3 regions of the Streptomyces sp. NPDC005878 genome follow, and region 1 is predicted to be linked to each of the others. Evidence: riboswitches for the same ligand, from Rfam matches in the RefSeq annotation. Region 1 holds a riboswitch; each other region holds the start of a gene.
The links. Region 1 has a riboswitch for cobalamin ahead of ABZ404_RS06605 (ribonucleoside-diphosphate reductase subunit alpha). Riboswitches for the same ligand answer to the same signal wherever they lie in the genome.

Region 1 (10,072 bases):
TGGAGGCCCATCGCGCCCAGGCCCACCGGACGCCACTTGGCGTTGGAGCGGCCGGCCTGCTCGGTCGGGTAGAAGTTGATGTCGACGACGCGGTCGAGGAAGGTCACGGCGGTGCGGACGGTCTCGTCCAGCCGCTCCCAGTCGATCTCGCCGGAAGCCAGCACGAAGGCGCCGAGGTTGACCGAGCCGAGGTTGCAGACGGCCGTCTCGCCGTCGTCGGTGACCTCCAGGATCTCGGTGCAGAGGTTGGAGGAGTGGACCGTGTGGCCGGGCTCCGCCGTCTGGTTGGCGGTGCGGTTGGAGGCGTCCTTGAAGGTCATCCAGCCGTTGCCGGTCTGCGCAAGGGTGCGCATCATCCGGCCGTACAGGTCCCGCGCCGGCATCGTCTTCTGGGCCAGACCCGCGGCCTCGGCCCTGCGGTAGGCGGCGTCGAACTCCTCGCCCCACAGGTCGACCAGCTCGGGCACGTCGGCGGGGGAGAACAGCGACCAGGTGCCGTCCGCGTCCACCCGGCGCATGAACTCGTCCGGGATCCAGTGCGCCAGGTTCAGGTTGTGCGTGCGCCGGGCGTCCTCACCGGTGTTGTCGCGCAGCTCCAGGAACTCCTCGATGTCGGAGTGCCAGGTCTCCAGGTAGACCGCCGCCGCGCCCTTGCGCCGGCCGCCCTGGTTGACCGCCGCCACCGAGGCGTCCAGCGTCTTCAGGAACGGCACGATGCCGTTGGAGTGGCCGTTGGTGCCCCGGATGAGCGAGCCGCGCGAGCGGATGCGGGAGTACGACAGGCCGATGCCGCCGGCGTGCTTGGAGAGCCGCGCCACCTGGTGGTAACGGTCGTAGATCGAGTCCAGCTCGTCCAGCGGGGAGTCCAGCAGGTAGCAGCTGGACATCTGCGGGTGGCGGGTGCCGGAGTTGAAGAGCGTGGGGGAGGACGGCAGGTAGTCGAGCCGGCTCATCAGCCGGTACAGCGAGGCGACCTCGTCCAGCGCGCGCACCGAGTCGTCCTCGGCCAGGCCCGCCGCGACCCGGAGCATGAAGTACTGCGGGGTCTCGATGACCTGGCGGGTGATCGGATGGCGCAGCAGGTAGCGCGAGTAGAGCGTGCGCAGGCCGAAGTAGCCGAAGCGGTCGTCGGCGCCGTCCGCGAGGGAGGCCTGGACCAGCGCGTCGAGCCGGGCCGCGTGCAGCCGCACGAAGTCGGCGGTGCGGTCCGCGATCAGCCCCTCGCGGTGGCCGACCTCGACCGACTCGGAGAACGAGACCGAGCCCTGGCCCGCGGCCTCCTCGGCGATCGTGAGCGTCAGCAGCCGGGCGGCGAGGCGGGAGTACGCCGGGTCCTCGGAGATCAGACCCGCGGCGGCCTCGGTGGCGAGCCCACGCAGCTCCGCCTCGTCCGAGCGCGCGTTGCGGCCGCGCAGCGCGGCGGCGGCGACACGGCCGGGGTCGGTGTCCGGCAGGTCGGCGGTGAGGTCGGTCAGGGTCCGCAGCAGGGCGGTCCCGGGGGCATCGACCGACTCCTCGGCGATCGCTGAAGCGGGATCCGCAGGGGCGATGGTCACGTGGGGGCACTCCTCGCTCGGCACGGGGCCTCGGGGAAGTGCGCGGGCACACGGACACACCCCCTCGGGGGTACGCCGCGTCCACTGCCCATTCCGCGAGGCCCGGACGTCTCGGCGCCCGGACCGGACGGTCAGGGCGGGCTGTTCGGCAGGTCCTCGGACTGAACAAGTACGCAAACGCGTACGAGTACACCGTTGCGGGACAGTTCCGGATTTGCACCGGATTCCCCTGCGGCGACAGCGAGCACGAGCATACATCTTGTGCCGGGCGGTCGTGGCGCCCCCACATGTTGTGTCGCATCCGTACCGGAGTGTGTGTGCTGGGTAGTTGCTTCACCGCGGGCCGGTGGGGGCCTGTCACGCGGTTCCCCGCGCCCCCGAGGGGGCTGCGGATGCCGTAGGCCGGAACCGCGAGGCGGTCGTGGGCATTCCCCGGGGCATTTCCCGGAGCCACGAAAACGGGCCGCCGGGCTTCCCCGGCGGCCCGTCCCACGGTGGTCGGCTCAGTGCGCCGAGCCCGCCGTCGCCGGGGGCAGTTCGACCTCCACGCCCGGGTCGCCCGCGTCCGCCGTGTAGTCCCGCGGGGATGTCTCGTCGACCCCGTCGGGGGCCTTCACGGCCCGCAGGACGAGCGTGAGGACGACGGTGACGGCGACGTTGAAGACGAACGCGGTGAGGCCGATGTAGCCGATCTCACCGATGCCGGGGATGTTCTTGGAGCTGCCGCCGAAGTGCTTCTGGGTGGGGGAGGCGACCCCGTACGCGGCGAGCGTGCCGTACGCCATGCCGGCCGCCCAGCCCGCGAGCAGCGCCCAGCGGTGGAACCAGCGCGTGAACAGACCGCCCACCAGGGCGGGGAAGGTCTGGAGGATCCAGATGCCGCCGAGCAGCTGGAAGTTGATCGCGACCGTCTTGTCCATGGTCAGGACGAAGACCAGCGCGCCCACCTTCACCAGGAGCGAGACGATCTTGGAGACCTGCGCCTCCTGCTTGGGCGTGGCGTCCGGCTTGATGAAGTCCCGGTAGATGTTGCGGGTGAACAGGTTCGCGGCCGCGATCGACATGATGGCCGCGGGGACGAGCGCACCGATGCCGATCGCCGCGAAGGCCACGCCCGCGAACCAGTCCGGGAACATGTCCTCGAAGAGCTGCGGGATGGCCAGCTGGCCGTTCTTGACCTTGACCCCGGCGGCGATCGCCATGAAGCCGAGCAGCGCGAGCAGGCCCAGCATCAGCGAGTACAGCGGCAGGATCGTGGTGTTGCGGCGGATGACCTCGCGGCTGCGCGAGGAGAGGGTCGCCGTGATGGAGTGCGGGTACATGAACAGCGCGAGCGCCGAGCCGAGGGCGAGCGTGGCGTAGGTCCACTGGCCCGCGTCGCCGGGCACCAGCGCGCCGGTGGGCTTGCCGGCCGCGTTGGGCGTCTCGAACTTGTGCCGGGCCGCCGCGAAGATGTCGTCGAAGCCGCCGAGCTTGATCGGGATGTAGATGATCGCCACCAGGATGACGATGTAGATCAGCGTGTCCTTCACGAACGCGATCAGCGCGGGGGCGCGCAGCCCCGAGGAGTAGGTGTACGCGGCGAGCACCGCGAACGCGATCAGCAGCGGCAGGTCCTTGACGAACCAGTTGCCCGAGCCGCCGATGCCCATCACGTCGAGCACCGCCTGGATGCCGACGAGCTGGAGCGCGATGTACGGCATCGTGGCGAGGATGCCGGTGACCGCGACCGCGAGCGAGAGGCCCTTGGAGCCGAACCGGCCGCGGACGAAGTCCGAGGTCGTCACGTAGCCGTGCTTGTGCGAGACCGACCAGAGCCGCGGCAGGAAGGTGAAGATCAGCGGATAGACGAGGATCGTGTACGGCACCGCGAAGAACCCGGCCGCGCCCGCCGCGTACACGGCCGCCGGGACCGCGACGAAGGTGTACGCCGTGTAGAGGTCGCCGCCGAGCAGGAACCAGGTGACCCAGGTCCCGAAGGAGCGGCCGCCCAGGCCCCATTCGTCGAGGCTGTGCTCGTTCTCGGCGCGGCGCCAGCGGGCGGCCATGAAGCCGACGACCGTGACGGCGAGGAAGAAGAAGATGAAGACGCCGAGCGCGACGCCGTTCACCCCGTCCTTGGCTGCGAGCGTCACTTGCCCTCACCCGCCTTGCGGCCGTGCTGGTCGCGCTGCCACAGCTTGTACGCGAGCATCGTGAGCGCGGTCGAGATGACCACCCACAGCATCTGGTACCAGTAGAAGAAGGGGATCCCGGCCAGGGCCGGGTCGGCCTTCGCGTACGAACCGACCCACAGCATCGCCACGAAGGGCGCGATCAGGCAGAGCGCGATGACCACGCGCACCGGCGTGATCACCGCTCTCGGCGTTTGCGTTGTTTCCGGCATGGTGGCTCCGTCCCCTCGCTGTGCTCACCTGATGCAATGCGCACGAAATCTAGGGGACGGAATCCCGCCATGGAAGCCCTGTACCGGATACCGGACGTCATCCGGCGACCGGTTCAGCCCGTCGGCCGCCTCAGTCCGTCGGCCGCTTCAGCCTCGCCACGAACTTGTAGCGGTCGCCGCGGTAGACCGAGCGCACCCACTCCACCGGCTCGCCGTCGCCGTCCAGGGAGTGCCGGGAGAGCATCAGCATCGGCAGGCCCACGTCCGTGCCGAGCAGTCCGGCCTCGCGGGGGGTGGCCAGCGACGTCTCGATGGTCTCCTCGGCCTCGGCGAGCCGCACCCCGTACACCTCGTTGAGGGCGGTGTAGAGAGAGGTGTACTTGACGAGCGAGCGGCGCAGCGCGGGGAAGCGCTTGGCCGACAGGTGCGTGGTCTCGATCGCCATCGGCTCGCCGCTCGCCAGCCGCAGCCGCTCGATGCGCAGCACCCTGCCGCCCGCGGCGATGTCGAGCAGCCCGGCGAGCGTGTCGTCGGCCGTCACATAGCCGATGTCCAGGAGCTGCGAGGTGGGCTCCAGGCCCTGGGCGCGCATGTCCTCCGTGTACGACGTCAGTTGCAGGGCCTGGGAGACCTTGGGCTTGGCGACGAACGTCCCCTTGCCCTGGATGCGCTCCAGGCGCCCCTCGACCACCAGCTCCTGGAGGGCCTGGCGCACGGTGGTGCGGGAGGTGTCGAACTCGGCGGCCAGGGTGCGCTCGGGCGGCACCGGGGTCCCCGGCGGCAGGGTCTCCGTCATGTCGAGCAGGTGCCGCTTGAGGCGGTAGTACTTGGGCACGCGAGCGGTCCGGGCGCCGGGGCCCGCCTCTGTCTCCGTACCGCTCCCGTCGGTGGCCATGGCCCGCCTTCCCGAGTGCTGCGCTGCTGCCGTCACCGGCTCCTCCGTCTGTCGCGGCTCACATGGTGGCACGGACCGGTCACGGGTCGTCGCCCTCCCTCAGGTGTCGGTCCGATAACGGACGCGACAGCCCTTCTTATACACCCTTGACACCCCTAAAGGTCTAGGCCAAGCTCCGGGTACTGGTCTAAACCATTAAAGACCAGGTCCCAGCCCCACAGGCAGTACACGTCGTATGGCTTCGCGGTGGGCGGGGGGTTGCAGCATCCCTGAGGAGGGTGGCGTGAAGCGCAAGCTCATCGCGGCGATCGGCGTCGCGGGCATGTTGGTCAGCATCGCGGCGTGCGGCGACGACGACAAGAAGGACGACGGCGCCAAGGGCGGCGACGCCAAGTCGCTGACGGTCTGGCTGACGGTCGACGCGCAGAAGAACTGGCCCGACCTGGTCAAGGCGGCCGACGACGCGATCGTGGCCAAGCACCCCGGTCTGAAGATCAACCACGAGTACTACGGCTGGCCGGACAAGAACGCCAAGCTCGACGCCGTGCTCGCCACCGACAAGGCCCCCGACGTGGTCGAGATGGGCAACACCGAGATGCTCGCCTACTCGGTCAAGGGCGCCTTCGCGGAGATCGACCCGTCGAAGTTCGACAACTCCTCGGCCTGGCTCGACGGCCTCAAGGCCTCGGTCACCTACGACGGCAAGACCTACGGCGTCCCCTACTACGCCGGTGGCCGCACCGCCACCTGGCGCAAGGACATCGCCACCGAGGCCGGCGTCACCGCCGCCCCGAAGACGTACACCGAGCTGACCGCCGACCTGGACAAGATCCAGGCGAAGAAGGGCGACAAGTTCAGCGCCTGGTACCAGCCGAGCCGCGACTGGTACGCGGCCATGTCGTACGTGTACGACGCCGGCGGCTCCATCGCCAAGGAGGACGGCGGCCAGTTCAAGGCGAACCTGTCCTCGCCGGAGTCCCTCAAGGGCCTGAACGAGTACAAGAACATCCTCGGCAAGTACATGCACGGCGACAAGACGAAGGACGAGGCCGACCGCCCGATCGTCTACGGCCAGGGCAAGTCCGCGCTGATCTTCAGCGCCGCGTGGGAGGGCGGCAGCGCCGCGCTCCCCGAGAACGACAAGGTCGGCAAGCTCGCCGACAAGCTGGAGTCCTTCGTGATGCCCGGCCCGTCCGGCAAGGCCATGCCGGTCTTCCTCGGCGGCTCCGACCTCGCGGTCCCGGTCAAGTCCAAGGCGCAGGCGCTCGCCGCCGAGTGGATCAACGCGTTCACCGGCACCCAGGGCCAGAAGGGCCTGATCGCCAAGCAGAACCTGCCCAACAACAAGACGGCCCTCGCCCCGCTGAAGTCGGACCCGAAGACGGCCGTCCCGGCCACCGCGGCCGAGTCCAGCTGGTTCGTGCCCATGGCGCCGGGCTGGGGCCAGGTCGAGAAGGCCAAGGTCCTCCAGGACATGCTCCAGGCCATCGGTACCGGCAAGAAGTCGGTCGAGCAGGCCGCGAAGGACGCGGACGCCGCGATCGACAAGGTCATCAACACCAAGTGACCTGTGGGCGAGGGCCCCGTCGGAAGAGCGACGGGGCCCTCGCCCGGCCAGTGCCGAAAGAGGGACCGCTAGGAGCGCGCGATGAGTGCCGCAGAGACAACCACCGCCAAGGTGCCGCCGGCGCGGCGCGACCCACTACCGGGTGGGGGACCCGGAAAGCCGAAGAGGCCGGTCAGCAGACGCGGAGCGGGACAGGCGGCGGTGCCCTGGGCGCTGCTCGCCCCGTGCCTCCTGGCCCTCGCCCTGGTCCTCGGCTATCCGCTGGTACGCCTGGTCACCCTGTCGTTCCAGAAGTTCGGCCAGCCGCAGCTGTGGGGCTTCAAGGACCCGGAGTCGGTCGGCTTCGACAACTTCACCAAGGTCCTCGGCGACAGCGAGTTCTGGACCGTCGTCGTGCGGACCGTGCTGTTCGCCTTCACCGCGGTCGTCCTGACCATGGTGCTGGGCATGCTGATCGCCCTGCTGCTCCAGCGGGTCTCCGGCTGGGTCAAGACCCTGGTCAACATCGCCCTGGTGGCGAGCTGGGGCATGCCGATCGTCGTCGCCATCACCATCTTCAAGTGGATGTTCGACAGTGACTTCGGCGTACTGAACTGGCTGCTCAGCCAGGTGCCCGGGGTCGACATGATCGGCCACAACTGGTTCGCCAGCGGCACCCAGGGCCTCGCCGTGATCATGCTGCTCGTGGTCTGGGGGGCGGTGCCGTTCGTGGTCATCACCCTCAGCGCGGGCCTCACCCAGGTCCCCAAGGAGCTGGAGGAGGCCGCCCGGCTGGACGGCGCGGGCTCCTGGGGCGTGTTCCGGCACGTCACGCTGCCGATCCTCAAGCCCATCATCGTGATGCTGGCGACCCTGTCGGTCATCTGGGACATGGGGGTGTTCCCGCAGGTCTTCGTGATGCGCGGCAACCACCCCGAGCCGGAGTTCCAGTTGCTCACCACGTACTCGTACGACAAGGCGTTCGTGGTCAACGACTACTCGCAGGGCTCGGCGATCGCGCTGCTGACCGTTCTGCTGCTGCTCGGTGTGATCGCCGTGTACATGCGGCAGATGCTGAAGATCGGAGAGGTGGAGTAACAACATGGCTGCCTCCAACGCGCAGGCGCTCGCCCGCCCCCGCAAGAAGAAGTCCAAGCTCGGCTGGAACCTGCTCGGGCTGCTGGTCTTCGCCACCGCCGGCTTCCCGGTCTACTGGATGCTCAACACCGCGCTCAAGCCCGCCAAGGAAGCGATCGACCCGGACCCGCACTTCTTCCCCCGGACGCTCACCACCGAGAACTTCCGCCGGGCGCTGGACATCGGGGACTTCTGGGGTGCGATCGGCCGCTCGCTGATCGTCTCCGTCGTGGTCGTGGTGATCGGTATCGCGGTCGGCCTGCTGGCGGCGCTCGCCATCTCGCGGTTCGCGTTCCGGGGCCGGAAGATCGTGATCATCGGCATCCTGGCGGTCCAGATGGTCCCGCTGGTCGCGATGATCATCCCGGTCTTCCTGCTCCTCAACGACCTGGGCCAGTACGACAAGCTGTCCGGCCTGATCCTCACCTATCTGACCTTCATCCTCCCCTTCACGGTCTGGACGCTGCGCGGCTTCATCGTCAACGTCCCCAAGGAGCTGGAGGAGGCGGCGATGGTCGACGGGTGCAGCCGCACCGGCGCGTTCGTCCGCGTGGTCTTCCCGCTGCTGGCGCCCGGCATGGTGGCCACCTCGGTTTACGGCTTCATCCAGGCGTGGAACGAATACCTCTACGCCCTCATGCTGATGAGCCAGAACCACCAGACCGCCACCGTGTGGCTGTCGAACTTCACTACCCAGCACGGCACCGAGTTCGCCCCCATGATGGCCGGCTCCACCATGATGGCCGTCCCCATCGTGGCTCTCTTCCTCCTCGTCCAGCGCAAGATGGCCGCGGGTCTGACGGCCGGCGCAGTGAAGGGATAACGCCGCCCCATGACGACGATCGCACGCACCACCGACACACTCACGCGCGACGCCCTCACCGTCCTCCAGCCCGGCTTCGTCGGCACCACCGCCCCCGACTGGCTGCTGCGCCGGATCGGCGAAGGCCTCACCTCGGTGGGTCTGTTCGGCCGCAACATCGCCACGGCCGGACAACTGGCCGCCCTGACGTCCCAGTTGCGGTCCGAGCGGGACGACGTCCTGGTGGCCATCGACGAGGAGGGCGGCGACGTCACCCGTCTGGAGGTCCGTACGGGCTCGTCCTTCCCCGGCAACCTGGCGCTCGGGTCGGTCGACGACACGGACCTGACCCGGGCGGTGGCGCACGAGCTGGGCCGCCGACTGGCGGCCTGCGGGGTGGACCTCAACTGGGCCCCCTCCGCCGACGTCAACTCCAATCCGGGCAATCCGGTCATCGGAGTACGGTCGTTCGGCGCCGACCCGCACCTGGTGGCGCGGCACACCGCGGCGTACATCGAGGGGCTCCAGTCCGCCGGGGTCGCCGCCTGCACCAAGCACTTCCCCGGCCACGGGGACACGGCGGTCGACTCGCACCACGCGTTGCCGCGCATCGACGTGGACCTCGACACCCTGCACGCCCGTGAGCTGGTGCCGTTCCGCGCGGCGATCGCCGCGGGTTCCAAGTCGGTCATGAGTGCGCATATCCTGCTTCCCGCGCTCGACCCCACCCGGCCGGCGACGCTGAGCCCGCGTGTCCTGACCGGACTGCTGCGCGAGGAACTCGGCTACGACGGGCTGATCGTCACCGACGCCGTGGAGATGCAGGCCATCGCCTCGACGTACGGGATCGAGCGCGGCTCGGTCCTCGCGATCGCGGCCGGTGCCGACGCGCTGTGCGTCGGCGGCGGTCTGGCGGACGAGGACACCGTGCTGCGGCTGCGCGACGCCCTGGTCGCGGCGGTACGCGACGGGGAACTGCCCGAGTCACGCCTGGCCGACGCGGCCGAGCGGGTACGCGCGCTCGCGTCCTGGACGCGGCGGGCCAGGGGGGATGTGGCGGGGCCGGGCGCGGAGATCCAGGAGGGGACCGCGCCCGGCACCGCCATGGGTTCCGACGGGGGCGCCGCTTCCGGCTTCGGCTCGGGCATCGGCTCCGGAGCCGGCTTGGGCTCGGGCGCCGCTTCCGACACCGGCTTCGGCTCGGGCACCGACTCCGGCTCTGGGTCCGGCATCGGTACCGGCTCCGGCTCTGGCCCTGGTCCTGGTCCCGGCGCCGACATCGGGCTTGTCGCGGCGCGGCGTGCGCTGCGGGTCACCGGGGGCGCCCTGCCGCTGGCCGCGCCGCCCCATGTGGCCGCCTTCACCCCGGTCGCGAACATCGCGGTCGGGGACGAGACGCCGTGGGGGCTGGCTGCCGAGCTCGTGGCGCTGCTGCCGGGGACGTCGACGGGCACCTACGGCCCGTCCGTGGACCCGTCCTCGGTGCTGGCCGCGGCCGGGTCCCGCCGGATCGTGGCGGTCGTCCGGGACGAGCACCGGCATCCTTGGATGGGGGCGACCCTGGACGCGCTGCTGTCGGCGCGGCCGGACACGGTGGTGGTGGAGATGGGGGTGCCGCAGGCTGCTGTGCGGGGGGCGGTGCATATCGCTACGCACGGGGCGGCGAGGGTGTGCGGCCGGGCGGCGGCAGAGGTTTTGTCCCCCGCCCCGCCCCTCCCCTGAACCCCTCCGGCGGGGAGCCTTCCGAGCC
Region 2 (10,072 bases), on a different contig from region 1:
TTCGCGCTGGGCGAGGAGGTGCGGGAGCTGCTGGGCCCGCAGGCGTCCGGCGCGGTCGTCCTCGGCTACGCGGAGACCGCGACGGGCCTGGGGCACGCGGTGGCGGACGGCATCGGCGTGGTGCCCTGCCTGCACTCCACCCGGCGCCCCGTCGAGGGGGTCGCCCGCGCGGGCGGCTTCGAGGAGTCCCACTCCCACGCGACCTCGCACCTGCTGCTGCCCGAGGACCCGGGGCTGCTCGCGGGGGACGGGGTGCTGGTGCTGGTCGACGACGAGTTCTCGACCGGCAACACGGTCCTGAACACGATCAGGGCGCTCCACGCGCGCTATCCCCGGTCGCGGTACGTGATAGTCGCCCTGGTCGACATGCGCTCCCCGGCGGACCGCGGCCGCCTGTCCGCGTTCGCCTCGGAGATCGGGGCGGAGGTGAACCTGGTGACCCTCGCGGCAGGAACGGTTCTCCTGCCGGAGGGGGTGCTGGAGCGGGGGGTGGCGCTGGTGGCGGAGCATGAGGCCGCTGCCGCCGCCGGCGTGCGTGAGCCGGACGGGGCGCAGGCCGGGGGAACGTCGCCCGGCGACGGGGTCCCGCTGTGCCCACCCGTCCCGCCCAGCGGGACGACTGCCCACAGCGGGGCCGGGGCCGGAGGCGTGCGTGTCGCCGGGGGCGGTGCGGGCCCGGGGGAGGGCGGGCGCAGCGGAGCGGTCCGCTCCGATCCGGTCACCGTCGACCTCGCCTGGCCGCCCGGTCTCCCCGACGGCGGCCGGCACGGGTTCACCCCCGAGCACCGGGCCGTGCTCGAAGAGGCGCTTCCCGGGATGGCCGCACGGCTGAGGCGCGCCCTGGGCGACACCCCCGGCCGTACCCTCGTCCTCGGGTTCGAGGAGCTGATGTACGCCCCCCTGCGCCTCGCCCTCGCCCTGGAGCACCTCGGCACGGACGTCCGCTTCTCCACCACCACCCGGTCGCCCGTCCTCGCTGTCGACGACCCCGGCTACGCCATTCGCACCCGCCTGGTCTTCCCCGCCCACGACACCCCCGGCGACGGCCCCGGCGAGCGCTACGCGTACAACGTGGCGGGCGCCGGCTTCGACAGCGTCGTGGCCGTCGTCGACTCCGTCGCCGACACCCCCGCCCTGCACGCCCCCGACGGCCTGCTGGCCCAGCTCGCCGCGCACATCCCGCACGTCGTGCTGGCCGTCGTCCCCTCGTACGTACCCGAAGGTGCCCCCATGCCCGAGCCCCTGCCCGACCCCCTGCGGGGGCCCGCCTTCTCCTCGTACGCGCCGGACGAGGTGGGCTGGCTGCTCAAGGACCTGTCCGGGGTGGAACTGGAAGCGCCGACCGAGGAGCGCGAGGAGGCGATCCAGAGCGGCGGCGCCCACTACGCGGAGTCGCTGCCGGTCGAGTACCAGCCCTCGCCCCAGTACCAGGAGCTCTTCCGCGCGGCCCTGGACTCCTCGGCCGAGCGCATCGCCCGCGCCGTGGGCGTCGTCACCGAGACGGTGCTCGCCGAGCGGTCGCCCCGCCCGGTCCTGGTCTCCCTCGCCCGCGCCGGCACCCCCGTGGGCGTCCTGATGCGCCGCTGGGCCCGGCACCGGCACGGGTTGGACCTGCCGCACTACGCCGTCTCCATCGTGCGCGGCCGCGGCATCGACACCAACGCGCTGCGCTGGCTCGCCGCCCACCACGACCCCGCCGACGTGGTCTTCGTCGACGGCTGGACCGGCAAGGGCGCCATCACCCGCGAACTGGCCGCGGCGGTCGACGAGTTCGCCGCGGCCTCGGGACTCGACCGCTTCGACCCGGAGATCGCGGTCCTCGCCGACCCCGGCTCGTGCGTGCGCACCTACGGCACCCGCGAGGACTTCCTGATCCCGTCCGCCTGCCTCAACTCGACCGTCTCCGGACTGATCTCACGCACCGTGCTGCGCGCCGACCTGATCGGCCCCGGCGACTTCCACGGCGCCAAGTTCTACCGCGAACTGGCCGGTGCCGACGTCTCCACGGACTTCCTGGACGCCGTCGCCGCCCGCTTCGACGAGGCCGCCGCCGACGTCGACCGCGAGGCCAAGGCGCTCCAGGGCGCCGACCGCAGCCCCACCTGGGAGGGCTGGGCCGCCGTCGAGCGGATCAGCGAGGAGTACGGCATCCACGACGTCAACCTCGTCAAGCCCGGTGTCGGCGAGACCACCCGCGTCCTGCTGCGCCGCGTCCCCTGGAAGATCCTGGCCCACCGCGGCGCCGGAGCCGACCTCGACCACGTACGCCTGCTCGCCGAGCAGCGCGGGGTACCGGTGGAGTGGGTCGAGGACCTGCCGTACAGCTGCGTCGGACTGATCCACCCCCAGTACACGCGCGGGGCGACCGGCGCCGACGGCAAGGCGGTGGCCTCCCGATGAGCACCCTCATCGCCAGCGACCTGGACCGCACGCTGATCTACTCGGCGGCGGCCCTGGACCTGACCATGCCCGACCCCCGGGCCCCGCGCCTGCTCTGTGTGGAGATCCACGAGCACAAGCCGCTCTCGTACATGACCGAGAACGCCGCCACCCTGCTCGCCGCCCTCAAGACCGACCCGGACACGGTCTTCGTGCCCACCACGACCCGCACCCGCAAGCAGTACCAGCGCATCCAGCTGCCGGGCCTGCCCGCGAAGTACGCGATCTGCGCCAATGGCGGCCAACTCCTCGTCGACGGAGTCGCCGACCCCGACTGGCGGCGGCAGGTGGACCGGCGGATCGCCGACGAGTGCGCCCCGCTCGCCGAGGTGCGCGCCCACATCTCGGCCGCCGCCGACGCGTCCTGGCTGCGCAAGGAGCGGGTCGCCGAGGACCTGTTCGCCTACCTCGTGGTGGAGCGCGCGCTGCTGCCCGGCCAGTGGGTCGAGGAGCTGGCCGCCTGGGCCGGGGAGCGCGGCTGGACGGTCTCGCTCCAGGGCCGCAAGATCTACGCCGTCCCCGGGCCGCTCACCAAGAGCGCGGCCGTCCACGAGGTGGCCCGGCGCACCGGCGCCCGGCTCACCCTGGCCGCCGGGGACTCGCTCCTCGACGCGGACCTGCTGCTCGCCGCCGACGAGGGCTGGCGCCCGGGCCACGGCGAGCTCGCGGACGCCGGCTGGCGGGCGCCGCACGTCGACGTCCTCGACGAGCGCGGCGTGCTGGCCGGCGAGGAGATCGTGCGCCGGTTCGCCGCCCGCGCCACGGCGGCCCGGGTCGCGCCCGTGCGGCCCTGACCGGTCCATACTCGCCCCCATGAGCAAGGGAAACACGACCAGGATCACGGACGAGCTGTACGCGTACATGCTGGCGCACAACCCGCCCCTGGACGCGGTGCAGCGCGAGCTCGTGGAGACGACGTACGCCCGGCTGCCCGGCCACGCGGGCATGCAGTCGGCCGAGGAGCAGGCGCCGCTGCTGGAGTTCCTCGTCCGGATGGCGGGCGCGCGGCACGTGGTGGAGGTCGGGACCTTCACCGGGTTCTCCGCGCTCGCCATGGCGCGGGCACTGCCCGACGACGGAACGCTGATCGCGTGCGACATCTCGCGGGAGTGGACCGACTACGCGCGCGAGGCCTGGACGAAGGCGGGCGTGGCGCACAAGGTGGACCTGCGGATCGCCCCGGCGGCCGAGACCCTGCGGGCGATGCCGGCCGAGCCGCACATCGACTTCGCCTACCTGGACGCGGACAAGGACAACTACATCGCGTACTGGGAGGAACTGGTGCCCAGGATGCGGCAGAACGGCCTCATCGCCGTGGACAACGTGCTCTTCCACGGGGAGGTCGTGGACCCGGCGGCGACCGGTCCCGCCGCCGGGATCCAGCGGTTCAACGAGCACGTGCGGCAGGACGCGCGGATGGACAGCGTCATGCTCACCGTGGCGGACGGGCTGACGCTGGCCCGCAAGCGCTAGCCCTCAGCAGCAGCCCCCGCCGCCGCAGCAGCCGCCCCCGCCGCCACCGGCGGAGGGCGCGGGCGCCGGCGCGTTCCTGGACATGCCGCCCACGGACACCGTGGACAGCAGCTTCACGGTGTCCTCGTGCCCGGCCGGGCAGGTCGCGGGCGCGGCGGAGTCGGCCATCGGACGGCTGAGCTCGAACGTGTCGCCGCAGGAGCGGCAGCGGTAGTCATAGCGAGGCATGGCCCCAGGCTAACGGGCCCGGGGCGGCGAGGGGGAGCCGTTCGCGGCCCGCCGCCTCAGCGGATGGGCCGCTCCCGCACGGCCCCCGGCTCCGAGCGCGCCTCCGCCTCGCGCCGCGCCCGCCAGTACGGGTTGTCGTGCGGCAGGGCACTGCCGACCCGGCCGTACATCCCGAAGACCATCAGCGCCAGGCCCACCAGGAAGCTGAAGATCACGTTCTGCATCTTGAAGGCGAGGAAGTTCGCCGAGCCGCGGTCGAGCAGGGCCAGGTTCACGAACCCGCTGATCAGGAAGAGCACGCCGAGCGACATGTTCATCCAGGAGGCCACGTTGCCGCCCTTGACCATGCCGTACAGCAGCAGCGCCCCCACGACGATCGAGATCACGCTGAGCGTGCCGTTGGTGCTCAGCCCCGCGACCTCCTTGCCGCCGGTGTCGAAGAAGCCGATGTTGTGGGTGAGGCCCAGGATGCCGAAGACGAGCAGGAAGAGCCCCATGAGCCCGGCGCCGAACCGGTACACCCGGCTCAGCCGGTGGTCGACCGGCAGGTGCTCGTCGAGGGACACGTGGGGCGCGCGCCGCGGGTGGCGCAGGTGGTGAAGCGGCTGGGTGGCCATGGGCGGCCTCCTCGTCTCGTCCGTACCCCCAAGGATCCGCCCGTGACGCGGGGGCGACAACTCCTCCGGTGACGCCCCGTGACGGCGCTCAGGCCCCGTGCCCCCGCTCCTCGCGGATCAGGGCCACCACGCCCGCGGCCGCGCGGCGGACCTCCTCGGTCTCGGTGAGGAAGTGCCAGTAGTCGGGGTGGCGGCCTTCCAGCGTGGCGATCGCGCGCTCCAGGCGCGCCACGGCCCCGTCCAGCGGGGCGGCGTGCCGCGGGTCGGGGGTGGAGCGGCCCGCCATCGCCAGGCGCTGCGCGTCCCGGATCGCGAACCGCGTCCGCTCGATCTCCTGCTGCGGGTCCTTCGCCACGGCGTCGAGCCGCCGCAGCCGGTCCCCGGCGGCCGAGACCGCCTCGTCCGTGGCGTTCAGGAGCGCCCTGACCGTGCTGAGCCGGGAGGTGGCGTCGGCCCAGCGCTGCTCGGCGCGCGCGGCGGCGGCCTCCTTCAGCTTCTCCTCGGCCTGCGCGACGTTCACCAGCGCCTGGTCGGGGACCTGCTGGAGGTCCTGCCAGCAGGCGGCCGAGAAGCGGCGGCGCAGCTCGCTGAGGACCGGCTCGACGGTCCCGGCGCGGGTGGTCAGCGCCTGCGCGCGGGTGCGCAGCGAGACCAGCCGGCGGTCGATCTCCGCGGCCCGCTCGGGCAGCCGGTCGGCCTCGGCGCGCACGCCCTCGGCCTCCCTCAGCACCCGGTCGGCCCGCTCCAGGGTCTCGGGCACGCCGTGCTGTCCGGCGCCCTGGTTGAGCCGGGTCAGCTCGGGGCCGAGCGCGGCGAGCCGGGCGGCGAGATCGTCCGCTCGCAGTCCGGACGCCCGCACCGAATCGAGAGCGGTGCTCGCGGCGAGGAGCGCCTGTCGCGCCCGCTCCACGGCCGGCGCGAGGCGGGCCAGCTGCGTCTCGGCGGTGGAGAGCAGCGGCCCCAGGCTCTGCTCGAACCGGTCGAGCTCGCCCTTGACCCGGACGAGGTCGTCCTTGGCCTTCGTCAGCTCGCCCCGGGCCCGGGCGGCCACCGAGGCGTCCAGGTCGTCACGGTCCAGGTCGTGCGCGTCGACGGCGGTGATGTAGTCGTTGCTCACCTCGTCGATCCGCCGGCCGAGCGCCGCGAAGTCGTCCACGGCCTTGCGGGCGCGCGGCGAACTGTCCACGGCGGTGATCGTCTCGATGGAGATCCGCAGGTCGCGCTGGGCGGTGTCCAGTTCGTAGAAGGCGGCGGCCGCCGCGTCCTTGGCCGCCTGCGCGTCCGCCCGGACGCTCTCCCCGCGCCCACCGAACCACCGCCGCGTCCCGCCGCCGGCGAAGGCCCCGGGCAGCAGCGCCGCCCCGAGCACCAGCGGCAGCGCGACGAGCGCGAGCGCGTCCGCGAGGGTCCGCCGGGCTCCCGCTCCGGCACCGGGGACGATGGCACCCGCTCTGCTGTACGGCCGCGCGTGTGTCGCCGTCACATCCCTCTCCCGTGCCGTGTCCGCCTGCCGGTTCATTCTCCCACCAGGTAAGGACGAACACACCGGCCGATTAGTTCGCACCCGCCCGCAGCGGCCCCCTCCCACCACCGCCACCACCACCCGCCCGCCCCGCCGCCGCGAACGGGTTTGCGGCCCCGCCCGGGGGGCCATGTACGCTGTTCCCTCATCCACGGATGCCACGGGCGTGTAGCTCAGGGGTAGAGCGCTGCTCTTACAAAGCAGATGTCGGCGGTTCGAAACCGTCCATGCCCACCCGGAACCGAAGGCCCCCGCCGACCACGGCGGGGGCCTTCGGCGTGCCCGGCGCCCCGAGGACCGGCTCTCAGCCGCCCGCCGGGCGCCCGCACCGCAGGTTCCAGCGGCCCGAGCGGCCCGAGAGTTCGGTCAGGGTCAGCGGGGCCACGTCCAGCCGCCAGAACGAGGCGGGGGGCAGGGCCAGGGCGTGGGTGACGGCCGCGCGGACCACCGCGGGGGAGGCGACCGCGAGGACGCGCCCGCCCGCCGCGGGCAGCGTGTCCAGCCACGCGCCCACGCGCGCGACCAGCGCGAGCAGGCTCTCCCCGCCGTGCGGCGCCGCCGCGGGATCGGTGAGCCAGGCCCGTACCCCCGTCGGCTCCTCGGCGCTCAGCTCGTCGAGGCGCCGCCCCCGCCAGGTGCCCAGGTCCCAGTCGGCCAGGGCCGGTTCGTCGCCGGTGGGCAGGCCGTCCGCCAACGCGTAGCGGGAGGAGGGCGGTTTCAGCCGGCGGGCCGGCACCGGCAGGGCCGCCACCGCGTCCTTGACCCGGCGCAGGGCGTCCTCGTCCGGGCAGGCCGCGTCGTCGCCGACTCTCGCCTCGCGCGCGTAGCGGTCGGCCGGGGGTGAGATCAACATCACGCGTACGGTCATGGGACAAGCAGAGCACGGCCGTTCACGCACGCGGCGCGGGGGCCGCGCCCCCGCGCGCCGTAGCGGCGCGGTCCGCCACGCGGTACGGTCTCGTCGACATAAAGACGGTGTGAAGGAAGCCCGGTGAGATTCCGGCACGGTCGCGCCACTGTGAACCCGGCCGGCCCCCAACAGGGGGCGGGGACGGGGAAGTCAGACCCACCACCGTCGACAAAGGCACCAATGACCGGGACGCGTGTTCCCCAGGAGGTTCTGCCGTGGCTCTCTCCGCCCCTGCGCCCAGCGCCGAAGCAACGCCGGCCATCACCCCCATCTCGCTCAAGGCCATCGCTCCCTGGGCCCTCTTCTTCGGCATCCTGATGCTGGTGCTGCTCTACTTCGTCGGCTCCGAGCAGGGCGCCACCAGCGTCTTCTCCGGCGAGAACGTCCACGAGTGGCTGCACGACGGACGCCACCTGCTCGGCTTCCCCTGCCACTGAGACCAGGGGAACCACACGTGAACTCCCTGTCCGTCAGAGCCCTGCTGGTGCGGGGCATGATCGCCGGACTCGCGGCGGGCGCCCTGGCGCTCGTCGTGGCGTACCTCCTGGGTGAGCCCCGGGTGGACGCGGCGATCGACTTCGAGGAGGCGCACGCCCACGAGCACGGCGAAGAGGTGTTCAGCCGCACCCTCCAGGCCACCGGCGGCCTCGCCACCGGTGTGCTCGTGTTCGGCGTGGCCATCGGCGGTATCGCCGCGCTCGCGTTCTGCGTCGCGCTCGGCCGTATCGGCCGGTTCGGTCCGCGCGCCACGGCGGCGTTCGTCTCGCTCGGGGCCCTCCTGACCGTCTACGTCGTCCCGTTCCTGAAGTACCCGGCGAACCCGCCGTCCGTCGGCGACCCCGACACCATCGGCAAACGCACCGCCCTGTACTTCCTGATGATCGCGCTGAGCGTGCTGCTCGCCGTCGCCGCCGTACTCCTCGGCAGACGGCTCGCGCCGCGCCTGGGCAACTGGAACGCCACCGTCGCCGCCTCGGCCGCCTTCCTGGCCGCCGTGGGGCTCGCGTACGCGTTCCTGCCCGCCGTCAACGAGGTGCCCAAGGACTTCCCGGCGATGCTGCTGTGGAAGTTCCGCCTGGCCGCGCTCGCCATCCAGGCCACCTTGTGGACCGGCTTCGGACTGGTCTTCGGCCACCTCGCCGAACGGCTCCTGGTGCCCGGGCCCGCCCGGGCCGAACGCGGGGGCACGGGCACACCGGCCGAAACCGCCGCAAGCGTCCAGGGCGTCCCAAGCGTCCAGGGCGTCGACGGCAAGGCCGCGCCCGCCCACTGACCGGCGCCGCATGGACGAGGGCCCCGGACCGTCATCGGTCCGGGGCCCTCGCGCGCGTGGATCGTGCCCGGCCGCCCGCCGCGCTGGGCGGCGGCGCCCGGTGGCGCTCGGTCAGTCGGGGCGGCGCGCGGAGAACAGACGGATGTGCCGCTCTCTGCGGTAACGCCGCTCCCACCGGGCCATCTGGTCCCGGCGGGCGCGATAGGTCCGGTAGTCCGTGTCGGTGCCGCGGCCGGCTCCACCGGCTCCGGACGAGCCGCCGGACGGTGCCGTGGAGCGGCCACGGCGCCGGGCGCTGAAGAGTACGGCCACCACGGCGACGCAGACCACCACGCCGCCGGGACTGAAGCCGAAGCCGTACAGGACCAGCGCCAGGACGAGAAGCAACAGGATCATGGCGTGTTCCTCTGGGGACGGATCGGGGGCTCCCCTGGCCCCCGGCGCCCTCCAAGCTACTCCGCGGCGGCGGGAGTTGGCCTGCGCGTTATGTACGAGCCGGCGCCCCGCGGACCCCTGTGAACTCCACGGACCCCTACAGCCCCCGCAGCCGCTCCATCTCCCGGCGGTCCCGCTTGGTCGGGCGGCCCATGCCCCGGTCGCGGACGCCCGCGGCCAGCACGTCCGCGCGGGCGGGCGGCGGCGGGCTGTTGTCGACGTAGGTCTCGGCCGCGACGGCCGCGCCCACCCGCTTGCGGATGACCTTGGCGACCACGACGATCCGCTCCCGCCCGTCGAGGCGCAGCCGCACCTCGTCGCCCGGCTTCACGGTGTGCGCGGGCTTGACGCGCTCGCCGTTGAGCTGGACGTGCCCGGCCCGGCAGGCCGTCGCCGCCTGCGAACGCGTCTTGGTGAGCCGGACCGACCAGATCCAGCTGTCGATGCGCACGGGCTGGGTGGGCCCCACCGGTGCCGGCGCCACCGCCGGTGTGCCCGGCGCCCCGGCCCGCTCTGCCTTCGCCTCGTCTGCTGCCGCCATGCCTCCGACTCTACCGAGGCGGTCGTCCACCGAGACCGTTGTCAGTGGTACCCGTCACACTTGAGGCATGTGCAGAAGCATCAAGACACTCAGGCCGCCGGCCCTCCCCGAGGAGGCCACCGATGACGAGATCCGCGCGGCGGCTCTCCAGTACGTGCGCAAGGTGTCCGGCTTCCGGGCGCCGGCCGCCCACAACCAGGAGGTCTTCGACCGGGCGGTGGACGAGATAGCGCGGGCCACGGCTGAGCTGCTGGAGGGCCTGGAGATCCGGGGAGTGCCGGTCAGGACGCCGGCGTAGGCGCGCCCGCGGGCGCGGGGCGGCGCATGACGTAGGCGGCGAGGGAGCCCGCGGCGAACAGGGCGAGGACGGAGATGCCCGTGCCCAGCCAGGTCGCGCCGAGCCAGCGTCCGCCGAAGTAGCCGAGCCCGACGCTGTATCCGGCCCAGGCCACCCCGGCGAGGGCGGACCACGGCAGGAACTCCTTGGGGGTGCGGTGCGCCGCGCCCGCGCCGAGCGACACGACGGACCGGCCCGCCGGGGCGAACCGGGCGATGACGACGAGTGCGCCGCCGCCCCGGCTCAGGGCGGCGCCGAGACGTTCCTGTGCGCGGGTCAGCCGGCGGGAGCGGGCGA
Region 3 (10,072 bases), on a different contig from region 1:
TCGACCCTGGCGAACCGCCAGTACGCCAGCGCCGCCGCCCACACCGCGACGAACAGGCCGACGATGATGAAGCCGACGTTGTCCAGGTCGAGGCCCGCGACCCACCCGGTGACGGCGTCCCGCAGGTCCAGCTTCTTGTGCAGCACGCCCACCAGCTCGATCGTGCCGATCAGGAAGGCCACCGCGATGGAAAGACCGGTGATGGTGAGGTTGTAGAACACCTTGCGCACCGGGTTGGAGAACGCCCACTGGTAGGCGAAGTTCATGAAGGTGCCGTCGATGGTGTCGAACAGGCTCATCCCCGCCGCGAAGAGCAGCGGCAGGCACAGCACCGCGTACCAGGGCAGTCCGGCGGCGGCGCCCGAGCCGGCCATCACCATCAGGGTGACCTCGGTGGCGGTGTCGAAGCCGAGGCCGAAGAGGAAGCCCAGCGGATACATCTGGCCGGGGCGGGTGATCGACTTGGTGAAACGCCCCAGGAGGCGGTTCATGAACCCCCGTGAGTCCAGGTGCTGTTCCAGCGCGGCCTCGTCGTACGTCCCGGCGCGCATCGCCCGGAACACCCGCAGGATGCCGACCAGGGCCAGCAGGTTGAGGGCGGCGATGAGGTAGAGGAACGATCCGGAGACGGTCGTTCCGACCACGCCGAGGGTCTGGTGGGTCGGTGAGTCGTCGTTCATCAGGGTGCCCGCGAGCTGGGCGCCCCCGGCGACCAGCGCCGCCATCACCACGACGACGCTGGAGTGCCCGAGGGCGAACCAGAAGCCGACCGACACCGGCCGTTTGCCGTCGGCCATCAGCTTGCGGGTGGTGTTGTCGATCGCGGCGATGTGGTCCGCGTCGAAGGCGTGCCGCATACCGAGGGTGTACGCGGTGACGCCGAGCCCGAGGCCGAACGTCTTGGAACCGACCTCGTAGTGCTCGGGCACCACCAGCAGGAAGAGGATGCCGAACGCGACGACATGCAGGGCGGCGATCACCGCCAGCAGCCAGGCGGTGCGCACGGTGTCCTCACGTCGCCAGTGGAATGTGGCGGCAGGGGTGGGCAGGGTCATTCGTTCACGCTCCAGCACCTCGTGGATCATTACGCGAGATGCCGTGGCCGGTCTCCTGGCTTCCGGGTGTCGCACCGTCCCCGCCTTCCCAGCGGCCTCACGGCCACCAGTGGCACAACGGGACGGGCTACCCGAAGCCGTTCATGGCCTGAACGACGTGGGGCCCGATCACAGTGGCGAGGGCCGCTCCGGTCTTGCACCGGTCTTCCCGAACACCACGGCTCGCCAACCGTAGGTGCGACCCGCCCCACCTGCAAGTCTGGCCGTGGACGCGGGTATTGCAGATCACATTCCGGGCTGCCGTGCTCACCCCGTCGCCGGCGCGACGAACGCCGGGCGGCGGTCGATGCGGGCGCGGACCTCGTCGGAACCGAAGTGGTGGTCGATCCGCCGGACGGCCTCGGCCCAGCTCCGCATGGTGCCCGCGTCGGAGAGCGCCTCGGTCACGAACGGGTCGCTCCACCGTTCCACCGCACGCCGCCACAGCTCGGCCGGCGGTTCCTCCAGCAGACTGCCCACCGTCCCCTCGTAGATGAGCATGGCCCGCACCTGCCCGTCGGGCTGGACCTGGAGGGACTGGAAGTCGAGGCCGCGCGCCACCTGCTCGGGATTCATCCGCAGGGAGAAGTTGGTCGACGTGCCGACGCGGACCGTGGCGGGGGCGAGCGACTGGAGCCGCGCACGCTGCTCCTCACTGCCCAGCCGGGCGAGCTGTTCGTCCGTGAGCAGCTCGTGCTCGGCGTATCCGGCGCGGCTGCCGAGCCCCGACGGGAGGGCGGCGCCGCAGTCCAGGGAGCTGAGGTGCGGGAAGCGCGCCAGGATGTCCGTGCAGAACTCCTCCAGCCGGTCGATGTTGCTCCGGACGACCGCGCAGTCGACGGCGAACGGGAGCGGGCGGTCCGCTCGCCGGTCCCGCTCCCGCGCACCGTCTTCCAGCAGCGCCGGCGCGCGCATCGCCCGGCCGAACGAACCCGCCCTGCCGCGGATCCGGTCGTGCACCTCGGGCGTGGGACCGTCGACACTCACCACGACCCGTCCGCAGACACGCGCCAGCTCTTCGGTCATCCACGGCCGGTAGTTCCAGCCGCCGGTGTAGACGAGGACCGAGATCCCCGCTCGCGTCAGCCGCTCCGCGACTTCGAAGACCCCCTTGACCAGCAGTGGTTCGCCCCCGGCGAGGGTGACCTGGACCGGTCCCAGGGCGATGATCGCGTCGGCGATCCGGAGCAGGTCCTCGTGGCTCACCTGCCGCGACGGGCGTCTGCCGGACTCCGAATAGCAGTGGGTGCAGCGCAGCGGACAGGCGTAGGTGATGTCCCAGATGACGGACTGCGGGCCGTCGGCAACCTGGTGCGCCTGCTCCGTCGCGTGCTCCATCGCATGCTCCCGTGTCCGCTCGCGGTCTCGGTGCCGGACCCCCCCGTGCGGGCGGGGGACGTTCCGCCGGGCCCAGACTAGGAGGGGGCGGCGGGGCACGGTATCCCCAACTCTGGGATGGCGTGGACCCGACGGAGTGCCCCGCGCCCCGCCCCGGGGGGCCTGCGGCCACCCCGGACCCGGCCTCTTCCCGCCCCTGCCGCCTTCCGGCGCTCAGACGCAGGCGTGGTCCAGCAGACCGGCCCAGGTCCGGGGGCCGACCAGGCCGTCCACATCGTGGCCCCGGTAGCCGCAGACGTACTGGAAGGACTTCACCGACTTGGTGGTCCCGCTGCCGAAGATGCCGTCCACGCGGGTGCGGAAGCCCTGGTCCGTGAGCTTCTGCTGGAGGAACCTGACACAGGTTCCGGTGTCGCCCTGCGACAGGAACGGCCTGCTCTGCGCGCAGCCGGCGGCGCTCGACGCGGCCGGCGCGGCCGCGTCGGCGGGGGCGAGCATGCCGGCCCCTCCCAGCACTCCCGCGCTGACCAGGGCGACGACGAGGATCCGTACCTGTTTCATGGGGCCTCCCGTTGACAGGGCGACCGCGTGTGGTGGGCACGCGTGTCGCCGGACTGCGGCGGCGTGCCGATGTGCCGCCGCCGGAAGGCCACGCTAGGGAGAGCGCGGGCGCGAGGCGTCCCGCAGGGGGTGGAGACACCTCCTGCAACCAGAGCGGTATGCGGCCCGCCCCTCCACCTGGTGCGGCAGCCGGGTCGCGCCCCGCCGGTCGGACGGGCGACGCCGTGAGCGTTCCCGGCTCAGGACGCCGGAGTGGGTCCCTCGATCTGTTCGCTGATCCACTGCATGCTGCTGGCGTCCATCCCCTTCACATACGTCACGGCGTTGTGCCGGCCGCCCTGGATGACTTCGAGGTGGGTGTGGATGGGGCCCTTGTTGCCGTAGGTGGCGATGTACTTGTTCACCTTGGGGATGACGGACTTCTCCTTCGTGCCGTACTGGAAGGCGAGGTACACGTCCGGTCCCTTGGCGGCGATCAGCCGCCGGGAGAGCACCTCGGGGTTGTTCTCCGCCTTCTCCTTGGGGTGGCCGTTCCACAGCGGGGAGTCCGGGACGATGTCGGGGCCCGAGGCGATGACGGCCTTGAACTTGTCGGGGTGCTTGAGGACGGCCTTGAGGCCCGCGAAGCCGCCGGAGGAGGATCCCATGAAGGCCCAGCCGTCACGCGACTTGATGGTGCGGAAGTTCTGCCGCATGAGGTCGGGCACGTCCTCGGTCAGCCAGGTGCCCATCCTGGGCTGGCCGGGGATGTCGCTGCCGTCCCAGTAGAGCCCGCCGTCGTCCGGCTTGGGGTTCAGCACCGGCATGGCCAGCAGGAACGGTTTGCCCTTGCCCTCGTCGGCCCATTTGGAGATGGACGACTCCAGCTTGAGGTTGTTGTCCATCCAGTAGTTGTTGGGGAAACCGGGGCCGCCGGGGAGGGCGATCAGGACGGGGAAGCCGCTCTTGTCGTACTTGGGGTCGTCGTACTGCTTCGGCGCCCAGACCCACACCTTGCCCGTGAAGCCCGACTTCCTGCCGGTGATCTTCACGACGCCGACGTGCGTGCCGTCACCGAGCGTGCTGGAGATCTTGAAGTCGGCGGCCGGTCCCGTCGGCATCAGGGTCTTGGAGTCCACGGGCTTCTGCGGGGCGGCGCCGGGCTTGTCGTCGATCCTGCCGTACGAGATGGGGTCGCCCTTGTCGGTGAACGGCGGTATCTCGAAGTAGCTCATGACCGGCCACGCGATCGCCCCGAGCAACCCCACGCCGACGACCACGAGGAGCCATCGCCGGGCCTTGGAGGCGCGGCGGTGGCCCCGGGACTCGTACGTCTCGGCCCCGTCCCTGGTCCTGGTGGTCGCGTGCGACATCAATGGCTCCGGCTTGCTGCGGCCCCTCGGGGCACGACGGTCGTGTTCCGCCTCCGGGGATGGACAAAGCAGCTGTAAGGGTTCCAAATTTGCCAAACTGTGATCAACGTTTGACGAGGAGCGGACCGACACGGACAGTAACGAAACGCAAGATCACGGCGTCACGGAGCGCGGAACGCCGCCGAGGGCAAACCCGGAGGAGATTGTCAGTGGCCGCCCCTACGCTGATTCTCACGTCGTGATCGACGAGGGGGGCCTCGCGATCGCCTGTTTCCCTGTGCCCGCGAGGTGATGATCCATGACTTCCGCCGCCCCGACCGACGGCGCTCCGCCGGACGTCAACAGCTTCCAGGTCGACCTGCGAGGGCTGGTCGACCTCCTCTCCCACCATCTGTACTCGAGCCCGCGGGTCTACGTCCGCGAGCTCCTGCAGAACGCGGTGGACGCGGTCACGGCCCGCCGGGCGCACGACCCCGAGGCCCGTATCCGCATCCGCCTCTCCTCGGTTGACGGCAGGGTCGCCATCGAGGACAGCGGCATCGGCCTGACCGCCGACGAGGTGCACACCCTGCTCGCCACGATCGGCCGCAGCTCCAAGCGCGGCGGGGAGCACGGTCTGGAGTCCGCCCGGCGGGAGTTCCTGGGCCAGTTCGGCATCGGCCTGCTCGCCTGCTTCGTGGTGGCCCGCCGCATCCGTGTGGTCACCCGCTCGGCGCGCACCCCCGACGCCGCCCCCGTGGAGTGGCTCGCGAGCGACGACGGGTCGTACACGGTCCGCGTCCTGCCCGACGACGCCAGGCCCGAGCCCGGTACCACCGTCCACCTCGAACCGCGCCCGGGTGCCGAGGAGTGGACCACCGCCGCGCGCGTGGAGGAACTCGCCCGCGACTTCGGCTCCCTGCTCCCCTATGACATCGCGTTCGCGGGGGACGACGGCGCCGAGCGCCCGGTCACCGACCGGCCGCCCGTCTGGGAGCGGGAGTACCCGACACCGGCCGCCCGCCGCGTCGCGCTCTCCGGTCACTGCGCGCGGGTCTTCGGTTTCACCCCGCTGGACTCGATCGACCTGGACCTGCCGGTCGCGGGCGTGCGGGGCGTCGCTTACGTACTGCCGGAGCCGACCAGCCCGGCGCACCGGGCCGGGCACCGCACCTACCTCAAGGGCATGCTGCTCACCGACCGCGCCGACAACCTGCTGCCCGAGTGGGCGTTCTTCGTGCGCGCGGTGGTCGACACCGACACCCTGCGCCCCACGGCGTCGCGGGAGAACCTGTACGACGACGAGACGCTCGCCGCCGTCCGCGACGCCCTCGGCGCCCGGCTGCGGCAGTGGCTCGCGGAGCTCGCCGCGGGCGACCCGCAGCGCCTCGCCGCGTTCCTGAGCGTGCATCACCTGGGCGTGAAGTCCCTGGCCCGGCACGACGCCGAGCTCTTCGCGCTGATGCTGCCGTGGCTGCCGTTCGAGACCAACGACGGCCGGCGCAGCCTGGATGAGTTCGCGGCCGCCCACACCGAGATCCACTTCACCCGGACCGTCGAGGAGTTCCGGCAGATCGCCCCGATCGCGGCGGCGCACGGCCTGGGCGTCGTCAACGCGGGCTACACGTACGACGCCAACCTGCTCGCCCTGCTCCCCAAAATCCGGCCCGGCCTGAAGGTCACCGAGCTCGACGCGGGCGCGGTCACCGACCGCCTCGACCCGGTGCCCACCACCGCGGAGCTGTCGCTCGCCGCCTTCCTGTCGACCGCCCGCACCCGGCTCGACCCGCACGGGTGCGACGTGGTGCTGCGGGCCTTCCAGCCGGTGGCCGTGCCCGCGCTGTTCCTCGACGACCGGCAGGCGCGGCACGAGCGCGACCGGGCCGCCGCCCAGGAGAACGCCGACTCGCTGTGGAACGACATCCTCGGCGCCCTGCGCGGCTCCGCCCCGCGCGCGCGGCTGGTGCTCAACCACAACAACCCGCTGATCCGCCGGATCGCCACGCTGCCGGACGCCGAACTGACCGGCACGGCCATCGAATCGCTCTACGGCCAGGCGCTGCTGATGTCGCAGCGACCGCTGCGCCCGGCCGACTCCACCCTGCTCAACCGGGCCTTCCTGGACCTCCTGGAATGGGCCACCCACTCCACGCCGGGCACCCACCCCCAGGAGGGCCGGAAGTGACCGCCCTGACCCCCGAGGAGATCCGCCAGGCCCTGGCGGAGAACGCGCGGACTCCCTACGGCGCGGCGCGCAACGCGCGCGCGGAGACACTGGCCGCCGCCGCCGAGTCCAGCGGAGACCGCGAGCTGTTCCGCCAGGCGCTGGACCGGCTGATCGACGCGTACGAGTGGAGCGCCGAGCGCACCAAGATGGTGGTGCCGTTCGCGCGTCTGCTCCAGGAGTACGACCGCGACCCGGCCGCCTTCCCCGTCTACGAGGTGCACGGCCTGTTCTGGCGCTTCAAGTGGGTGGCCGGGCGGATCGTCGAGTCCCCGGACATCCCGCTCGCCGCGGTGGAGGGCTGGCTGGTGGACATGGAGCGCCGCTACCGGCTCGCCGGATACAGCGAACGGGCCGTGCGCCAGGCCGAGTTCCACCTCGCCGACGCGACCGGCGACGAAGCCCGTATGGACCGGGCCGCGGCGGGCTGGACCGCGGCCGCGCGCGACCGGATGAGCGACTGCCACGCGTGCGAGATCAACACCCAGGGCTGGTACTGGGCGCGCAAGGGCGAGGACGCCAAGGCGATCGAGATCTGGGCGCCGGTGCTCTCGGGTGAGATGTCCTGCATGGAGGAGCCGCACCGGGTCCTGGCGCACTCGCTGCTCCCCCTGGTGCGCCTCGGCCGCCTCGACGAGGCCCGCTCGCACCACGTGCGCGGCTACCGGATGACCCGCGGCAACGACAGCCTGCTGCGCTCGGTCGGCAAGCACATCGAGTTCTGCGCGCTGACCGGCAACGAACCGCGCGGTCTGGAGATCCTCGCCGAGTACACCACCCATCTCGGCCCGCTCACCGACGTCGAGACGCAGATGGAGTTCGCGGGCGGCGTCCTGGTGCTGCTGCGCCGTCTCACCGACCTGGGGCACGGCGACCGCCCCGCCGTGCCCTACCGGGGCACGGGACACACGGTGAAGGAGCTGTACGAGCGGCTCTTCGCGGACGCCACTACCATCGCCGCCCGCTTCGACGCCCGCAACGGCTCCGCGCATGTCTCGCAGCGGCTGGCCGAGCGGATCGCCCAGCAGCCCCTGGTCGACGTGCTGCCGCTCGGGGTGCGCACCGCGGGACTTCCGGCGGCCCCGGCGCCCGCGGGCGTGCGCCCGGCCGCTGCCCCGGCCCAGGCCGCGGCCGCCACCGACACCCTGGACCTCGCGACTCTGGTCGAGCACGCGCGTACGGTTCGGAGGCAGGGCCGTCCCTCGGCCGACGCCCTCTGGGCCAGGGTCGCCGAACGCGTCGCGGCGGGAGAGGCGTTGCCCGACGCGGCCACGGCCGCCGACCTGCTGGAGTTCCGCGCGACGGCGGCGGCCCGGGCCGGCTCCGAGCAGGCCCGGGAGTTGTTCGCGCGCGCGGCCGACGCCCAGCGGGCGGCCGGGCGCCCCGCCCGCGCGGCCTACGCCCTGCTCGGCGTCGCGGCCGCCGCCGCCCGGTCGGGCGCGGAGACCGTGGAGATCCGGAACCTGCTGGCCGTCGCCACCGAGGCCGCGCGGACCCTGGCCGAGACCGACCCCGCTCGCGCCCGCCGGGTCGCGGCAGCCGAACTGGCCACTCTCCACATCGAGTCGTACCTGCGCGAGCGCGAGACGCCCGAGGAGGACCGGCGGACGCGGGACGCCCATCTGGTCGTCGGGCTGGAGGAGTTCGTCGCCGCGCACGGCACCGGCGGCTGCGCGGATGCGGACGGGGATGTGGATGTGGCGGATGTGGTCGCCGAGGCGGAACTGGTCCTGGCCCGGATGGCGCTGATGACCGGTGACCTCGGCCGGGCGGAGCCTCTGCTGGCGTCCGCCGCGCAGCGCTGCCTCGCCGCCGAGCACCCTTGGGAGGCGGTCGAACCGCTGTCGCTGCGGGCACGCGTGCTGGCGGCACGGGGCGACGCGGAGGGCGCCGAGGCCCTCGCCCGGGCCGCGCTCGCCCATGCCGCCGAGCTGACGGATCCCGAGGAGCACGCCGCCGTACGGCTCACGCTCGCGGAGATCCTGCTGCGCGGCCCCGGCGCGGCCGACGAGGCGGCGGCGCACGCGCTGGAAGCGGTGCACTGGCTCGACCAGGCGGGGCTCGCCGCGACCGGCGGCGCCCGGGCGCGCCTGCTGCTGGCCCGCGCCTACGCGGAGGCCGAGCGCACCGCCGAGGCGGCCGAGGTCCTCCAGTCCGCGCTGCCCGACCTGGTGGAGCACGGCGAACAGGAGGCGGTGGAGGCCCGGCGGATGCTCGGTGAACTGCTGCGCGGACTCAACGACCAGCGTGCGGCGGCCGAGCAGTATCTGCTCGCCGCGGAGACCGCGAAGGGCTGGGAGAACCCCCGTCCGCAGGCGAGCCTGGCCCACTCCGCCGCCGAGGCGCTCGCGGCGGCCGGGCTGCGCGAGGAGGCGCGGTCGGCATACGGACGGGCGCTGGAGCTGTGGCGGCAGGCGGGTGACAACCCCGTCGGGGAGGTCCGGGTGCTGCGGTCGCTGGCCTGGCTGGCGGCGGAGGGCGCTGCGGGCGACGACCGGTACGGGCAGGCGCGCGCGCTGATGGAGCAGGCGCTCGCCGTACTCGAAGGCTCCGAGGAGCCCGAGTCGCGCTACGAGCGGGCGCAGACCTGGCAGCAACTCGCCGCCGTCCTGGAGGACTCCCTGGAGCAGGACGCACAGGACGAGGAGTACGAGGACGAGGACGACCACGACGACGGGCAGGACGGAGGGGGTACCTCCGCCAACGCAGAACCGGACGTGACGGCCGAGGCGTCCGCGGCTGTCCGGACCGAGATCGTCGCACTCCTCGACCGCGCGTCCACCGGCTATGCCGGGCTCGGCGAGGACGCGTTGCGCGAATGGTTCCAGTGCGCCGCCCGGGCGGCCTGGACCGAACAGGAGATGGGCCGGGCACACGACGGCACAGCTCGGCTGACCGCCCTCATCGCCCGTCTCGGGCAGTTGGAGGGCCCCGAGGCGGCCGAGCTCGCTGCCCAAGCGGAGCAGATACGGGAGCGGTTGGGGTGACTGCCGGGGGGGAGGTGCGAGTAGGCCCCTCCCCCCCCCGCCGCCGGGGCCCGGCGCGCCCTACTGGCGCTGCCAGTGCCCCGGGAAGCTGGGGGGCGCGTTCGGGCTGCACTTGGCGGCCCCGGCGGGTGGCCCCGAAAACAGGAGCAGGTCAAGTGCCACCGGCTCACAGGCCGGCCCGTCGCCCCGAGCGCACGGCCCCAGACGCCCAGGCACCGTTGCCCGCTCGCCGCAACGCCACACTCGCCGCAGTCACCGCAGTCACCGCAGTCACCTCGGTCAGCGCATTCACCCCGGTCAGCGCATTCACCGCCGGATGGCATGACCTGCCGGATGGCGTGACCTGCCGGGCCGTCAGCTCACCCGGGCCGCAAAGTCCGCACCCGGGGTCGGGGTCGGCACCCTCCGTGGGGGACCGCCGTCCGGGTCCGGATCCCTGATGGCTTCCACGGACGGGTTGCCGCCCCGCGTCACATCCTCGCGGGGCCCCTCACCCCAGTCAATCCTCTGGTTTTCTTTCGAAGGCCCAAGCAATAC

Region 2: it holds a riboswitch for cobalamin, as region 1 does, so the genes downstream of both, ABZ404_RS37820 (CbtB-domain containing protein) here and ABZ404_RS06605 (ribonucleoside-diphosphate reductase subunit alpha) in region 1, are expected to answer to the same signal.
Region 3: it holds a riboswitch for cobalamin, as region 1 does, so the genes downstream of both, ABZ404_RS24455 (HoxN/HupN/NixA family nickel/cobalt transporter) here and ABZ404_RS06605 (ribonucleoside-diphosphate reductase subunit alpha) in region 1, are expected to answer to the same signal.

The regions. Positions count from the first base shown of each region.
Region 1 is NZ_JBEXWK010000003.1:66,476-76,547, forward strand. It holds gene ABZ404_RS06605 (ribonucleoside-diphosphate reductase subunit alpha) at 1-1,556, opposite strand, end outside; cobalamin riboswitch at 1,686-1,826, opposite strand; gene mctP (monocarboxylate uptake permease MctP) at 2,060-3,691, opposite strand; gene ABZ404_RS06615 (DUF3311 domain-containing protein) at 3,688-3,942, opposite strand; gene ABZ404_RS06620 (GntR family transcriptional regulator) at 4,073-4,837, opposite strand; gene ABZ404_RS06625 (extracellular solute-binding protein) at 5,121-6,404, shown strand; gene ABZ404_RS06630 (sugar ABC transporter permease) at 6,486-7,481, shown strand; gene ABZ404_RS06635 (carbohydrate ABC transporter permease) at 7,486-8,343, shown strand; gene ABZ404_RS06640 (glycoside hydrolase family 3 protein) at 8,353-10,044, shown strand.
Region 2 is NZ_JBEXWK010000046.1:10,411-20,482, reverse strand. It holds gene ABZ404_RS37860 (phosphoribosyltransferase) at 1-2,400, shown strand, start outside; gene ABZ404_RS37855 (HAD family hydrolase) at 2,397-3,233, shown strand; gene ABZ404_RS37850 (class I SAM-dependent methyltransferase) at 3,253-3,912, shown strand; gene ABZ404_RS37845 (zinc ribbon domain-containing protein) at 3,916-4,140, opposite strand; gene ABZ404_RS37840 (DUF4383 domain-containing protein) at 4,197-4,757, opposite strand; gene ABZ404_RS37835 (hypothetical protein) at 4,846-6,240, opposite strand; tRNA gene ABZ404_RS37830 (tRNA-Val) at 6,442-6,513, shown strand; gene ABZ404_RS37825 (histidine phosphatase family protein) at 6,584-7,147, opposite strand; cobalamin riboswitch at 7,236-7,371, shown strand; gene ABZ404_RS37820 (CbtB-domain containing protein) at 7,405-7,626, shown strand; gene ABZ404_RS37815 (CbtA family protein) at 7,644-8,462, shown strand; gene ABZ404_RS37810 (hypothetical protein) at 8,574-8,858, opposite strand; gene ABZ404_RS37805 (RNA-binding S4 domain-containing protein) at 8,995-9,438, opposite strand; gene ABZ404_RS37800 (DUF2277 domain-containing protein) at 9,506-9,736, shown strand; gene ABZ404_RS37795 (VTT domain-containing protein) at 9,720-10,072, opposite strand, start outside.
Region 3 is NZ_JBEXWK010000018.1:13,289-23,360, reverse strand. It holds gene ABZ404_RS24455 (HoxN/HupN/NixA family nickel/cobalt transporter) at 1-1,085, opposite strand, end outside; cobalamin riboswitch at 1,083-1,290, opposite strand; gene ABZ404_RS24450 (radical SAM protein) at 1,362-2,432, opposite strand; gene ABZ404_RS24445 (peptidoglycan-binding protein) at 2,646-2,993, opposite strand; gene ABZ404_RS24440 (alpha/beta hydrolase-fold protein) at 3,233-4,345, opposite strand; gene ABZ404_RS24435 (HSP90 family protein) at 4,644-6,509, shown strand; gene ABZ404_RS24430 (tetratricopeptide repeat protein) at 6,506-9,535, shown strand.